One region of the Hymenobacter gelipurpurascens genome, then DNA from elsewhere that is predicted to be linked to it. Evidence: riboswitches for the same ligand, from Rfam matches in the RefSeq annotation. Region 1 holds a riboswitch; each other region holds the start of a gene.

Evidence for each region. Region 1 has a riboswitch for S-adenosylmethionine ahead of CFT68_RS06515 (phosphoadenylyl-sulfate reductase). Riboswitches for the same ligand answer to the same signal wherever they lie in the genome.
Region 2: another riboswitch for S-adenosylmethionine. It lies ahead of metH (methionine synthase); the one in region 1 lies ahead of CFT68_RS06515 (phosphoadenylyl-sulfate reductase).
Region 3: another riboswitch for S-adenosylmethionine. It lies ahead of CFT68_RS15125 (O-acetylhomoserine aminocarboxypropyltransferase/cysteine synthase family protein); the one in region 1 lies ahead of CFT68_RS06515 (phosphoadenylyl-sulfate reductase).
Region 4: another riboswitch for S-adenosylmethionine. It lies ahead of CFT68_RS05690 (ATP-grasp domain-containing protein); the one in region 1 lies ahead of CFT68_RS06515 (phosphoadenylyl-sulfate reductase).

Annotation. Positions count from the first base shown of each region.
Region 1 is NZ_FYEW01000001.1:1,526,607-1,530,077, reverse strand. Features, by position in the region: gene cysD (sulfate adenylyltransferase subunit CysD) at 59-970, opposite strand; gene CFT68_RS06515 (phosphoadenylyl-sulfate reductase) at 1,114-1,890, opposite strand; SAM riboswitch class I at 2,223-2,314, opposite strand; gene CFT68_RS06510 (lipopolysaccharide biosynthesis protein) at 2,673-3,471, opposite strand, start outside.
Region 2 is NZ_FYEW01000002.1:1,170,396-1,173,866, reverse strand. Features, by position in the region: gene metH (methionine synthase) at 1-2,025, opposite strand, end outside; SAM riboswitch class I at 2,097-2,210, opposite strand; gene CFT68_RS16815 (PA14 domain-containing protein) at 2,644-3,471, shown strand, end outside.
Region 3 is NZ_FYEW01000002.1:772,735-776,205, forward strand. Features, by position in the region: gene CFT68_RS15115 (lipocalin family protein) at 1-373, opposite strand, end outside; gene CFT68_RS15120 (LysM peptidoglycan-binding domain-containing protein) at 606-905, shown strand; SAM riboswitch class I at 1,266-1,379, shown strand; gene CFT68_RS15125 (O-acetylhomoserine aminocarboxypropyltransferase/cysteine synthase family protein) at 1,773-3,161, shown strand.
Region 4 is NZ_FYEW01000001.1:1,338,469-1,341,939, forward strand. Features, by position in the region: gene CFT68_RS05685 (efflux transporter outer membrane subunit) at 1-683, shown strand, start outside; SAM riboswitch class I at 865-958, shown strand; gene CFT68_RS05690 (ATP-grasp domain-containing protein) at 1,417-2,442, shown strand; gene CFT68_RS05695 (LLM class flavin-dependent oxidoreductase) at 2,442-3,467, shown strand.

The sequences.
Region 1 (3,471 bases):
GGTCGTTCGGGTGAAGCGTGTTGTCAGTTCACAACCTCACCCTTCACAACTTCACCACTTAGAAATAGCCGTTGCGCTTGCGGTCTTCCATGCCGGCTTCCGAGATGTTGTCGTCGAGGCGAGTGGCGCCCCGTTCGCTTACTTTGGCCAGCAGCAGGTCCTGAATGATGTCTTCCACGGTGGCGGCGTCGCTTTCCACGGCGGCCGTGCACGTAGAGTCCCCCACGGTGCGGAAGCGCACCTGGCGCGTCACGATTTCATCGTCGTCATCGAGGTGTAAATGCTCCGACAGGCCTAGGAGCTGGCCCGAGGGCAGGACCACGCAGGTGCGCTCGTGGCCGAAGTAGATATCCGGCAGCTGAATGTTTTCTCGCTGGATATAGCGCCACACGTCCAGCTCTGTCCAGTTGGAAATGGGGAATACGCGCACGTTTTCGCCCTTCTGAATGCGGCCATTGTATACGTTCCAGAGCTCGGGGCGCTGGCGCTTGGGGTCCCACTGGCCAAACTCGTCGCGCACGGAGAAAATGCGCTCCTTGGCGCGGGCTTTTTCCTCGTCGCGGCGGGCACCCCCAATGCAGGCATCAAACTCAAACTCCTCAATTACCTCCAGCAGCGTGTAGGTCTGAAGCGGGTTGCGGCTCGGATATTTGCCGCCGGGCTCGCGCAGGCGCTGGCGCTTGATGGTGTCTTCCACGCTGCGCACAATTAGCTTTTCGCCCAGGCGGGCGGCCAGATCGTCGCGGTAGGCCAGGACTTCCGGGAAGTTGTGGCCAGTATCCACGTGTACCAACGGGAAGGGGAAGCGGCCGGGGCGAAAGGCTTTCTCGGCCAGGCGCGTGAGCACAATGGAGTCTTTGCCGCCCGAAAACAGCAGTGCCGGACGCTCAAACTGGCCCGCTACTTCGCGCAGGATATGAATGGATTCGGCTTCCAGCCGGTCGAGGTAATCAAATGGAGGAGTACTCATGGTGTTGTCGGGATGACCGTTTTGCATTGGGCAGCTATAGAGACACACTATTTTGTGTCTGCCGTATGTTGATGTTATTTAGCTGGCTGTCCTAGGCCAGTCGTTCTAGCGACGAGACGCAAAATGTTGCGTCTCTACCCGGCCTAGCCCGCCGGCACGGGTTCTACCACCGGGTCGGGTCCGTCGTGATGAGCCGTGCTGTGTAGGCCACACTCCTTGGCGGAAAGGTCCTCCCACCACCAACGGCCGGCCCGGAAGTCTTCGCCTGGTTTGATGGCCCGGGTGCAGGGGGCGCACCCAATGCTCACGAAGCCTTGTTGGTGCAGCGGGTTCACGGGAATGCTGTTTCCCTGGGCGTAGGCCACTGCCTGCTCCCAGGTCCAGTCGAAAAGCGGATGAATTTTGGTGAGCTTATGCGCCGCGTCCCACTCCACGGGGTCCATGGTTTGGCGGTTCTGTGACTGCTCGGCCCGAATGCCGGTTACCCAGGCCTGCTGCCCCGCCAGCGCCCGATTCAGAGGCTCCACTTTGCGGATGTAGCAGCACTCCTTGCGGTTGTCGACGCTCTCGTAGAAGCTGTTGGGGCCCTTGGCGAGGAGCAGCTCCTGCACGCTTTCCTGGCGCGGAAAGTATACTTCAATGCGCTGTTCGTATTTCAGGAGGGTCTTGTTCCAGGTGGAATAGGTCTCCTGAAAATTGCGCCCGGTATCCAGCGTGAATACCTTGATAGGAAGCTCATGTGCGAAAATCAAGTGGCTGATAATCTGGTCTTCCAGTCCAAAGGAAGTGGAAAACACGGCTTTGCCAGGGAAGCGCTCAGCCACCAGACGCAGGCGCTCCAGGGCGTTAGCAGATGTAAGCTGAAGGCGCAGGTCGTCGAGCTCGGGCAGGACGGCCGGCGCAGCAGATGCTGCAGACATAACAAGAAGAGAAGTGAGGAGAGGCCACCGCAGGGGCAGCAGTCCGGCCGAGAATGGCCCAAGCAGAAACGCAACGTCGCGGGGCGACAGGTACACGGTTTCGCCAGGCGAAAAAGGCGGGTGCAGACGACTCAGCTAGACGCGCACTTACGCACGTCAGAAAAGCTCAATCAGCCTACAAACCAGGAAAAAAGGAGGAGTGTGGCCCTTAGCAACAACAACAGGCTCCGGTCATAGAGACGGGAGTAGCCATACCACAACACCCATGCTGTACAGAAGCGGAGGTGGCAGAAGCGGCGGTGGTGTTGACGAAGCGGTTCACGGCGTTGTTGTTTTTATATGGTCAGGACTTGGCACCGTTCCGCACTTACGGATGGTTGCCGGCGCTTCGTAGAGCCTGTCTCTCCACGCCTCTGTATAAAAACAATCCTTTGATGGGGAAAGAATTGGTGCTACAAATGTACTGGTCGAAATTTTACACTTCCAAATTTTATTTTTTATACAGGTTAAAGCTAAGCCGCTTTAGCCAGTTCCTTCGCCATCTTGGGCGGGCTGATTTTTCGGAAGAGAATCTGCTGGCCTAGTGGGAGTATTGTAAAGGAATAGTTTAATTTTATAGAGGATTTTATAACTGAATACTTGCTCGTCGGCAAAAGCAATAAACCTGAATATCGAGCTCAAAACAAAAGCGGGTGGCCTAGGCCACCCGCTTGCTGATAGAAATCCAGTAATGCTGCCAGGCGCTGTGTTTCGCTGTAAAGTGAAACTAGCGTTTTATGATGCTACTGGCGTTTGCGTGCCAGGATTCTGCCCAGTAATGCACTGACTTCCGGGGCAGATTTGGTGAGTAAAATCAGAGCGCTATATAGTGCCGTAAGCACGGCGGAGCGCACCAGCATCGTGAGGAAAGCCGACGGAAACTCCGGCACCAGCCAGGCCGCCACACCTGCCACGGCTGCAATGCCAACGATGAGCGCTATACGCCACGTGAGAGGCTGCATCCGGTAGCTGTGCCACACAAACCAGGTCCGGGCCAGGTTTATGCAGACGATGGCCAGTAAATACGCTACGGCGGCGCCCAGCAACCCTACACGAGGAATCAGCACCGCGTTCAGACCAATAGTGGCCAGCGCCAGCGAAATGTTGAACAGCAAATCGTAACGGTATCGGGGCGACGTGACGACGATGAGCGCGTTCAGGCCCGTAATGCCATCGAACAAACGAGCTGCCAACAGCACCAGCACGGCTGTGGTGCCGGCCTTCAGGGCGGGGTTGTGCATCAGGCCATAGATAAAATCGAGGTTGAGCCCGATGCCCAGGGCCAGGTAGCAGCCCAGCACCGTGTTGAGGCGGGTAGTGTCGCGGTAGAAAGCGGCCATGCGGGGCAGCGCCTGCTCTTTCCAGTAGTCGGCCAGCAGCGGAAAGGCAATTTTGTTGAGCGAGCGAGCCGGTAGCGTAATGGCCGTGCTGATGAAAAACGCAATGCTATAGACCCCTGCCGCCGCCAGATTTAGCTGCGAGCCCACCATAATGGTGTCAATATTCATGATGACTGTAGCCGAGATATTGGCCAACAGCGCA
Region 2 (3,471 bases), on a different contig from region 1:
TTGGTCGATGAACTCCGTGATGCCTTTCACCAGGGCGTGCTGCAGACGCTCTTTCACCGGCAAGCTGCGCCAGGCGTCGGCTACTACCTCCACCTTGTCCTTCTGCTTTACCGTGTCGGCAAAGTCGACGAGGCGCTCAGTGGCGTCGGGGCGGCGGTTTAGCAGCACGTCTTCCACCAGCTCCAGCAGATCTTTGGGTACTTCGTCGTACACCGCCAGCTGGCTGGGGTTCACGATGCCCATATCCAGGCCGGCCTGGATGGCGTGGTAGAGGAAGGCCGAGTGCATGGCTTCGCGCACCACGTCGTTGCCGCGGTAGCTGAAGCTGATGTTGCTGACGCCGCCGCTGGTGAGGGCGCCGGGCAGGTTCTGCTTGATCCAGCGGACAGCTTCAATGAAGTCCAGCGCATAGTTGCGGTGCTCCTCCATGCCGGTGCCTACCGTCAGGATGTTGGGGTCGAAAATGATGTCTTCGGCGGGGAAGCCTACTTCATTCACCAGAATGTCGTAGCTGCGCTGGCAGATTTCGATGCGCTTCTCCAGTGTGTCGGCCTGGCCGTTCTCATCGAAGGCCATAACCACCACGGCGGCGCCGTACTGCCGAACGGTGCGGGCGCGCTCCTTGAAGGTTTCCTCACCTTCCTTGAGCGAGATAGAGTTTACGATGCTCTTGCCCTGCACGCACTTGAGGCCGGCTTCCAGCACGCTCCACTTCGAGGAGTCAATCATAATCGGCACCCGCGAAATGTCGGGCTCCGAGGCAATGAGGTTCAGGAACGTGGTCATGGCCTGCTCCGAGTCGAGCATACCTTCGTCCATGTTCACGTCGATAACCTGGGCGCCGCCTTCCACCTGGTCGCGGGCTACCTGCAGGGCGGCTTCGTAGTTGCCGGTCCGGATGAGGCGAGCAAAGGCCCGGGAGCCAGTCACGTTGCACCGCTCACCTACGTTCACAAACAGGCTGTTTTCCGTGATGCCGAAGGGCTCTAGGCCACTCAGGCGAGTTACTTTGGGTAGCTCCGGCAGCTTGCGCGGCTCATACTTTTCTGCCAGGCGGGCCAGTTCTCCAATGTGCTGAGGCGTAGTGCCGCAACAACCACCTACCACCGTCACGAGGCCTTCTTTGAGGTAGTTTTCTACTACCCCTGCAAATTCCTGGGCCGATTCATCGTAGCCGCCAAACGCGTTCGGCAAACCGGCATTCGGGTAAGCCGATATGTGCACATCAGCAATGCGGCTCAGCTCTTTGATATACACCTGCAACTGATCGGCTCCGAGGGCACAGTTCAGGCCCACGCTCAGCAGGGGCAGGTGGCGAATCGAGTTCCAGAAGGCCTCCACCGTCTGCCCCGAGAGAGTGCGGCCGGAAGCGTCGGTAATGGTACCGGAAATCATGATGGGCACCACGCGGCCGCCTTCATCAAAGAACTTCTGCACCGCGTACAACGCCGCTTTAGCGTTCAGCGTGTCGAAGATGGTTTCGATGAGCAGAGCGTCGGATCCACCATCTACTAGGCCACGCACTTGCTCGTGGTAAGCCGTAGCCAGCTCATCAAACGTCACGGCCCGGAAGCCGGGGCGGTTCACGTCGGGGGAGAGGCTAGCGGTGCGGTTGGTGGGGCCGACGGCGCCGGCCACGAAGCGGGGCTTGCTGGGGTTCTGGGCCGTAAAATCGTCGGCTACCTCCTTGGCAATGCGCGCCGACTCGTAGTTGAGCTCGTACACGATGTGCTCCAGGGCGTAATCTGCCTGGGCGATGGTAGTGCCGCTGAACGTGTTGGTTTCCACCATGTCGGCGCCGGCCGCGAAGTAGTCGGCGTGGATGCCTTTGATGATGTCGGGGCGCGTGATGCTGAGCAGGTCGTTGTTGCCGCGCAGAGGCTTGGGATGATCCGCGAAGCGTGAGCCACGGAAGTCAGCCTCTTCCAGCTTATGACGCTGAATCATGGTGCCCATAGCACCGTCCAGAATCAGGACGCGCTTGGCAAGAATATCGTGGAGCGGGGAGTCAGTGACGGTCGGCATATCGGCTCTTCAAGTATTTCGGCAGCGAAAAAGTGCCTATCCAGAGAGAGCCGTGCGGGAAGCGCGTCCTGTTCTTATCTTCTTCCAGACCGCCGAAACGGTTTGAAAAGGGAATTAGCACCTTGTTTTATTTCAGGTTGCTAAGACGTCATAGGGCCCAATCCCTCGGTCTTTCTGGATAAGTAACACAGCGAAGATACAACGGGAATCTTCAAATTTCAATGTGGCGGGTTTTGGAGTGGCCTACGGGGCACAAATAGCTTATTAGGACAGTTAACTGTTGTCCGTCCCTCCCGCCCGTCATCCTGAGCTTGCGAAGGATCTTCTCACGGTAGCACGAGGCGCTAGGCCAGTCGGTCAGACCTGATAAGATCCTTCGCAAGCTCAGGATGACGGGCGGGAGGGCTATTACTACTGTAGCGTCAGTACGCGAAATGCTTCAGTCTCTGGCTTGATGCGCCACATGCTCAGCATGAGATTTACTTATACAAAATGGTGGAATACTATATATACTTGAGAAATCGGTTCGTTGAGCTTAAGCTCTGTACTCGTTGAATAGACTTTGCAGCACAAGGCCCGGTGTGCATCTTAAGCTCAATCTTTTATCACCTAGCTGTTATGGTTTCTTTATCTTTTTATCGTGCAGGCCTGACGACTGCTTTACTGCTAATAAGTGGCCTAGCGCTGGCGCAGCATCAGCCCGGCACTGGCCTACGCGGGCAATACTACGGGGGCAAGAACTTTGAGACGTTAGTGCTGACGCGCACTGACCCAGGTATTGACTTTAACTGGACTATCGGCCCTAACGGCGACCATTTTGTGTCGCCGGGGCCAGGCGTGCCGGGCGAGTATTTTTCGGTGCGCTGGGCCGGGCACATCTACGCGCCGGTAACGGGGCTTTACACCTTCCAGATTGCCACCGATGACGGCATGCGCGTCTGGATTGGCGGTAAGAAAGTGCTGGACTCCTGGCGCAATCAGCCCGCTACCATCTCCACGGCGCACCTCAAAATGAAAGCTGGCGGTTACTACGCGGTGCGGGTAGAGTATTATCAATCTGACCGGGACTCTAAGGCTCAACTGGCGTGGCAACTGCCAGAGGTGATGAATCAGCCCCAGCCAATTCCGAGCGCCAATCTGTATGAGAACATACCGGCCAATGTTTTAATGATGGTAGAAGCTAAGCCTAAGCCGGCGCCTGCTGTGGCGGTAGCGCCGGTTAAAACGCCTGCAGCTCCCTTAGCGCCCAGCTCCCGAAGAATGGTTGCAACACCACCTGCAGTAGCTCCACGGGTAGCACGCCGCGCTAGGCCAGTCGTTGTCCCAAAGCCTGCGCCTTTAAAATCCGTAGCGCCAGATACCACACCTGTTAACCTCCCGGACGTGGCAAGTCTCAGCAAAGGGGCGGCCGTGACGCTGCCCAACCTCTACTTCACGCAAAGCACC
Region 3 (3,471 bases), on a different contig from region 1:
GCGTCAGCTTGTCATCGGTGAGCGTTACTACACTGAACGTGTTGCTTTCGGCAGCACCTTCGGGCGTCATCGTGATGGTTTTAGCCGTCTGGTCGAAGGCATATTTGCCGTTTACCGTACCGGTTGGTGCAGCCATATTGTACTGGCCGTTAGCGAAGAACGTGATGCGCTCATCTTCCTGCGCATCTGTTTGCTTCACCTTGTCGCCGGCTGAACTCAGCTCTTTATCCGTTTTCCAGACTTTGCTGTCTTTGCCATAGAGCATATTCACGCCTTCTACTTTGCCTTCTTTGCTGCCGCAGGAAGTGGTAAAAATGGCGAGCAACATCAGCAGGCTGGCCAGATAGCGGAGGGTAATGGACTGCGTTTTCATGGGTGTAGGGAGATGAATGAAAAGAATACTGCCAGACTGGTATAAGGCCCGACAGCGAGAGTTCGAATACTGCGCTTCTTACGGTAGCCTACGCCAAGATGTTCAACTAAGCTTAAGCTCCTCCATAACCTTACAACTTATTGAAAGGCCTTAGCGTAAGACGCACTACCGACATCCTGCATCTGCTTGATAACCGGCCTTTTCCTCTCCTCACCTTTAACTTGCACTAGCTATGGGACTGTTTGATTTTCTCTCCAACGAAGGCGATAAAAAACCTGTTGAGCCTGCTAATAAGCCCGCTGCTGGCGGTGGTACCGATTTCTTCGGCAACAATGCCAACGCAGCCAGCAATACCGCTGCCGCCGGCGATACCTACACCGTAGTAAGCGGCGATTCGCTCTCCAAAATTGCCAAGCACCACTATGGCGATGCCGCCAAATGGCACCAGATCTATGACGCCAACAAAGGCGTTATCGGCTCCAACCCCGACCTCATTGAAGTAGGCCAAGTCCTGACGCTACCCAAGCTCTAGGCCACTCGCCCTCCTTAGAAATATCCTAAAAGCTGCCTTCACAAAAGGCAGCTTTTTTTATGCTTTAACAGACGATTTTACTGAAAATAAAAAAGTTTTTCGCTTGGCTTTGCAGTCACTGAAGCCGTTAAGATCAGTGGCATGCAGCACTTGCCGAGAGCAACCATAACGCGAATATTAACTACTAAAACCTCATTTCTAACAACTTACCACACCCTGGCATTTACTCGCTCGTGGCCTAGGCCACTACCCGCCGCTGCGAAAAAATATTTTACCAATCTATTGCAGATATCAAATCCGGCTATACATTTGCAACACCAACACGGTACTCCTCTGCTCGCGGCAGAGTAGTTTTCATAGGATTTATACAGAAGCGGCGAGAGAACAGGCTCCCTGACCCGCTGGCAACCTTCGACCGCGCGAAAGGTGCCAATTCCTGCCCGACCAAGCTTTTGCTGGCGGGGCATATAACTCAGAGTGCCATGGAAAACACCCCCGCTTTCGCCCGTTTGACCTCATCCGCCCCGGCTGCCTTGCTGCACGCCGCCTCGCCGATGGGTTTCTGTGTTGCTCCCGCCGTTTCGGTGGCCGCTCCCGTTGCTGCGCGAATGCGCTGCTGTTGCAGCGCCTGTTGTTGCTGTAGCTAACCGCCCGTAGGCCGGTTTCTCCGCACAACTCCCCTCCCCCTCTTCCTGGTTCTGCCCTCAGAGTGTTTGTGCCATCTAGGCCACTCTCAACAGGCCCCATCGCATCCTAACCGCCACTTTTAGCCGGTTTTGGGCGGTCTGCGCTACGTCTCATCGTGACCTCAACTCCCCTTCCAGACTTCTATCCTTCTTCCGATAACTCCTTACTGACCAGATCGTCATGTCAACTCCAGCCCTTCACTTCGAGACTTTGCAACTCCACGCTGGCCAGCAGCCCGACCCCGTAACTGGTGCCCGCGCCGTTCCGCTGTACCAGACCACTTCTTACGTGTTTAAGAATGCGGAGCACGGCGCCAACCTGTTTGCTCTGAAGGAATTCGGCAACATCTACACCCGCCTGATGAACCCCACCACCGACGTGTTTGAGCAGCGCATTGCCGCGCTCGAAGGCGGTGTGGCGGCCTTGGCGGTTTCCTCGGGGCAGGCGGCGCAGTTCATTGCCTTGAACAACATCCTGCAGGCCGGTGACAACTTCGTCTCGACCTCGCACTTGTATGGCGGCACCTACAACCAGTTTAAGGTGGCCTTCAAGCGGTTGGGCATTGAAGTTCGCTTTGCGGATGGCGACCAGCCCGAGCAGTTCGAGAAGCTGATCGACGACAAAACGAAGGCTATCTACCTGGAAACCATCGGCAACCCCAGCTTCAGCATTCCGGATTTTGAGCGCATTGCGGCCATTGCCAACAAGCATGATCTGCCTCTGATCGTAGACAACACGTTTGGTGCTGGTGGCTACTTGTTCCGCCCTTTGGAGCACGGCGCCCACATTGTGGTAGAATCGGCCACGAAATGGATTGGCGGACACGGCACCAGCATCGGCGGCGTGATTGTGGATGGCGGCAAATACGACTTCGGCAACGGCAAGTTCCCGCAATTCACGGAGCCATCCGAAGGCTACCACGGGCTGGTGTTCAATGATGTCTTCGGCAAGAATGGACCGTTTGGCAACATCGCCTTCATCATCCGGGCCCGCGTGGAAGGTCTGCGCGACTTCGGGCCGTCGCAGAGCCCTTTCAACTCCTTCCTGCTGATTCAGGGCCTCGAAACGCTGAGCCTGCGCGTGGAGCGCACCGTGGAAAACGCCCTGCGCGTAGCTACCTGGCTGGAGCAGCATCCGCAGGTAGAGGCCGTGAATTACCCTGGCCTACCCAGCAGCCCCTACCACAAGCTGGCCCAGAAGTACCTGAAGCGCGGCTACGGCGGCGTGCTGACTTTCGCCATCAAAGGCAGTAAGGAAACCGCCTCGCAATTCATTGACAACCTGAAGCTCATTAGCCACTTGGCCAACGTAGGCGACGCCAAAACGCTCATCATTCAGCCCGCGGCCACCACGCACCAGCAGTTATCCGAGCAGGAGCAGCTTTCGGCCGGCGTAACGCCTACGCTGCTGCGCATTTCGGTGGGCATTGAGCATTTTGATGATATCCGCGCCGATTTGCAGCAGGCCTTTGACGCGGTGCGCAACGCCGCCCCGCTCACTGCCGAGGCTAATGGCAGCACGCTGCTGCCCGAGCCGGAACCAGAACACGCCGCTACGCTGGAGGTCTAAGACCAAGAGAGGGGTTGAACAAGTGGCTGCTGCTTCGTGGGGACAGCCAGAACTTGACCTTCAGCAGGCGTAATGCGGGCAGCCCGACGGATTTTTTGTGAGAGAGGAACCCGTTGAACTAAGCTGCCCGCCCATAGCCGGGGCTGAACCAGTGCGTCTGCTGGTTCAGCCCGCGGGCTTTGGAACAGGAATAATGTGAGGCTTCGGCTTCGCATGGATTGAGCAACGCGAATTGCGATACCTCAATCATACTTATTAGTACTGCATGACCAGCGAAGCGGAGGCTGGCCTAGACCAGCCTCCGCTTTTG
Region 4 (3,471 bases), 190 kb from region 1:
AGCTAAACCGACTACTAGGCCGTTATCCGCAGCGCATTGCGCGTGGCTTGCCCATTTTGCAGCAGCCCTTACCCGCCCGTGTGCAGGCCGGTTTGCCCGCCACTATGCTCCTAAAGCGCCCCGATGTGCAACAAGCTGAGCTGGAGCTGGTGGCCGCCCGCGCCGATGTTGCTGCCGCCCGCGCCGCCTTTCTGCCTTCGCTCACGCTCACGCCGTACGTGGGCCTGAATGCCTACAAAGCTTCCCTCCTGTTCAATGCGCCTAGTTCCTTAGCTATTGGTGCGCTGGCCGGACTTGCGGGTCCGATCATCAACCGCAACGCGCTCAAGGCCAACTACAGCCGATCCGCCGCCGAGCAGCAGGTGGCCTACTTTGAGTATCAGAAAGCTATGCAAACGGGCTTCGAGGAAGTGGTAACCAACCTGCGCGGCATCGGCAACTACCAGCGCATGTACGAGTTGCAGCAGCAAGAAGTAGAAGCTCTCAACCAGGCCGTTTCCATCTCCGATGACCTGTTTAAAGCCAACTACGCCACCTATCTGGAGGTCATCACGGCCCAGCGCAGCGTGCTGGAAGCTGAGTTGAACCTGAGCAATACCCGCCGCCAGCAGTTCCTGCGCCTCATCGATCTATATCGCTCCCTGGGCGGCGGCTGGACGCCTACCACTACTGTGAAGAAATAGGCAGCCCGTTTTTCACCAAAAGGCCAAGCCGCCGCTCACTCAGGGCTGAGTGGCGGCGGCTTTCTCGTGTAGTGCCTAGACGTATAAACTTACCCCGAAATATTGCGGCTAGGCCACTATTGCAACTTTCAATTCTGACGCCTTACCTTTGAGGAGTCAATTCTTTCTGACCAAAGGATTGTTTTTATACAGAGGCGTGGAGAGACAGGCTCGACGAAACGCCGGCAACCCCCAGTGATGAGCTGGAACGGTGCCAAGTCCTGACCATATAAAAACAAGTTGCCGTGGCTACTACCAACAACTTTCTCGCCCCTTCTCCCGCTTTCGTTGCTATGCAACAGCCTTGTTGTGCCCTGCGCACCCAGGCCGTTTGCATGCCTTGCGTGTGCATGGGTTGTTGTTGTTAGGTAGCCTCTACGCTTCGTAGTCTACGGTTTTCGCCTTCCCCGATGCATTCATTGGGAATGCTGGCGGCCGCTGCGCTGATTTCTGCCGGCGCTTTACCTTCTCTGTGTTTTCTGCTGCGCCGATTCGGCGGCCGTGTACTCTCGCGGGTTGGCTGTCGTGTAGGCCACTAGCGCCAGAGAATCGGGTTTCAGCAGGCTTATAGGCCACTACGTGCTTCTCTCAGAATACATCTGCGCCTGTCCGGCGCTGAGCTTTTCGCTGGCCGAAAACCGCTTAGGTAGGCCGGTTTCTTTTCGCTGTTTCCATTATTTCCCCTCCTTACTTCATGTCGCACGCTCAAAAGCCCATTGGCATCTATTTCGAACACCCTGAGTGGTTTAAGCCCCTGTTTGCCGAGCTGGACCGCCGCGGACTGGCCTACGAGAAAATCGACGCCGCTCATCACCTCTTCGACCCCTCGGAAAAAGAGAGCCGCTACTCCTTGGTAGTGAACCGCATGAGTTCCTCAGCCTATTTGCGCGGTCACGGCCAGGGCATCTTCCACACGGCTGGCTATGCCACGCACCTGGAGCGTATTGGTACGCGCATTATCAATGGCTCGGCGGCTACGGCCATCGAAACTAACAAGGCCCGTCAGCTTTCCTTGTTCTCTTCATTGGGCCTGAAGTTCCCGAAGTCCTTTGTAGTAAACCACGCCTCACGTATTGCAGATGCCGCCCGGCAACTGCAGTTCCCCATCGTGGTGAAAGTGAACATTGGCGGCAGCGGCGCGGGCATTATCCGCTTTGACACGATTGAAGGCGTAGAGGCGGCCGTGGCCGCTGGCCAGATTGACCTAGGCATCGACCAAACGGCCTTGGTACAGGAATACGTAACGCCCCACGGCGGCAACATTCACCGCGTAGAAACGCTGAATGGCAAGTTTCTGTACGCCATGAAGGTGTACACCACCGGCGAAAGTTTCAACCTCTGCCCCGCCGAAATCTGCCAGATTCCGGAGGAACAATCGGCGGAGTTCTGCCTCACGGAGGCGCCTAAAAAAGGTATTCAGGTGGAAGCTTTCACGCCCCCAGCCGAGGTAATTGAAGCCGTGGAGCGCATTGTGGCCGCTGCTAAGATTGACGTGGGTGGCATCGAATACCTGATTGATGACCGCACCGGCGACGTGCTATTCTACGACATCAACGCCCTCTCCAACTTCGTGGCCGACGCCGTGAATGTGGTGGGCTTCGACCCCTACGCCCGCTTCGTGGACTACCTCGAAACGCAGCTGCCCGGCGCTAAGTCAGGCGCAGCACCTGTTGGTGCTGATTTCATTACTTCTTCCCCCGCTGACCTCATCGCACAATAATGAGATACGGATATTGGATGCCCGTTTTTGGCGGGTGGCTGCGCAACGTCGAGGACGAAAACATGCGCGCCGACTGGGACTATGTGAAAACGCTGGCCCAACGCAGCGAAGAGCTCGGCTACGACCTTTCGCTCATCGCGGAGCTGAATCTCAACGATATCAAGGGCGAAGAAGCCCCTTCCCTGGATGCCTGGAGCACGGCCGCCGCCCTGGCCGCCGTCACGAAGAAACTAGAGCTGATGGTGGCCGTGCGGCCCACCTTCCACTCGCCGGCCCTGCTGGCCAAGCAAGCCGCCAACATCGACCACATCAGTGGTGGCCGGTTGTCATTGAACGTGGTGTCGTCGTGGTGGCAGGATGAGGCCAAGAAGTACGGCGTGCACTTCGAGCAGCACGACGACCGTTACGCCCGCACCGCCGAGTGGCTGCACGTGGTCGATAACCTCTGGAAGCAGGACCACTTCACCTTCGAGGGCAAGTTCTACAAGGTAACCGACTCCATTCTGCAGCCCAAGCCGGTGTCGCGCCCCCGGCCGTTCCTCTACGCCGGTGGCGAATCGGAAGCCGCCAAAAACCTCATTGCCGCACAGTGCGACGGCTACGTCATGCACGGCGACGAGCCCGAGGCCATCGGCCGCCGCATTCAGGACCTGAGCCAGCGCCGTGAGAAGCTCGGCTTGCCACCCATGAAGTTTGGGGTGGCTGCCTACTCTGTGGTGCGCAACACGGAGCAGGAAGTGAAGAAGGAGCTGGAGCGCATCACCAACGTGAACGGTTCGGCGGCCGGCTACAAAAACTACCAGCAGTGGCTGGCTGGCACTCAGCTCGAAAACCAGGTATCGCTGCAGGATTACTCGGTCTCGAACCGTGGCCTGCGCTCCGGCCTCACCGGCACCCCCGACCAGGTAGCCGAGCGCATCGCCGCCTTCGAAGCTGTGGGCGTCGATCTGTTCCTGCTCCAGTGCAGCCCGCAGCTGGAGGAAATGGAGCGGTTCTCGGAAGCAGTGATTCAGGTACTGGCCTAGGCCA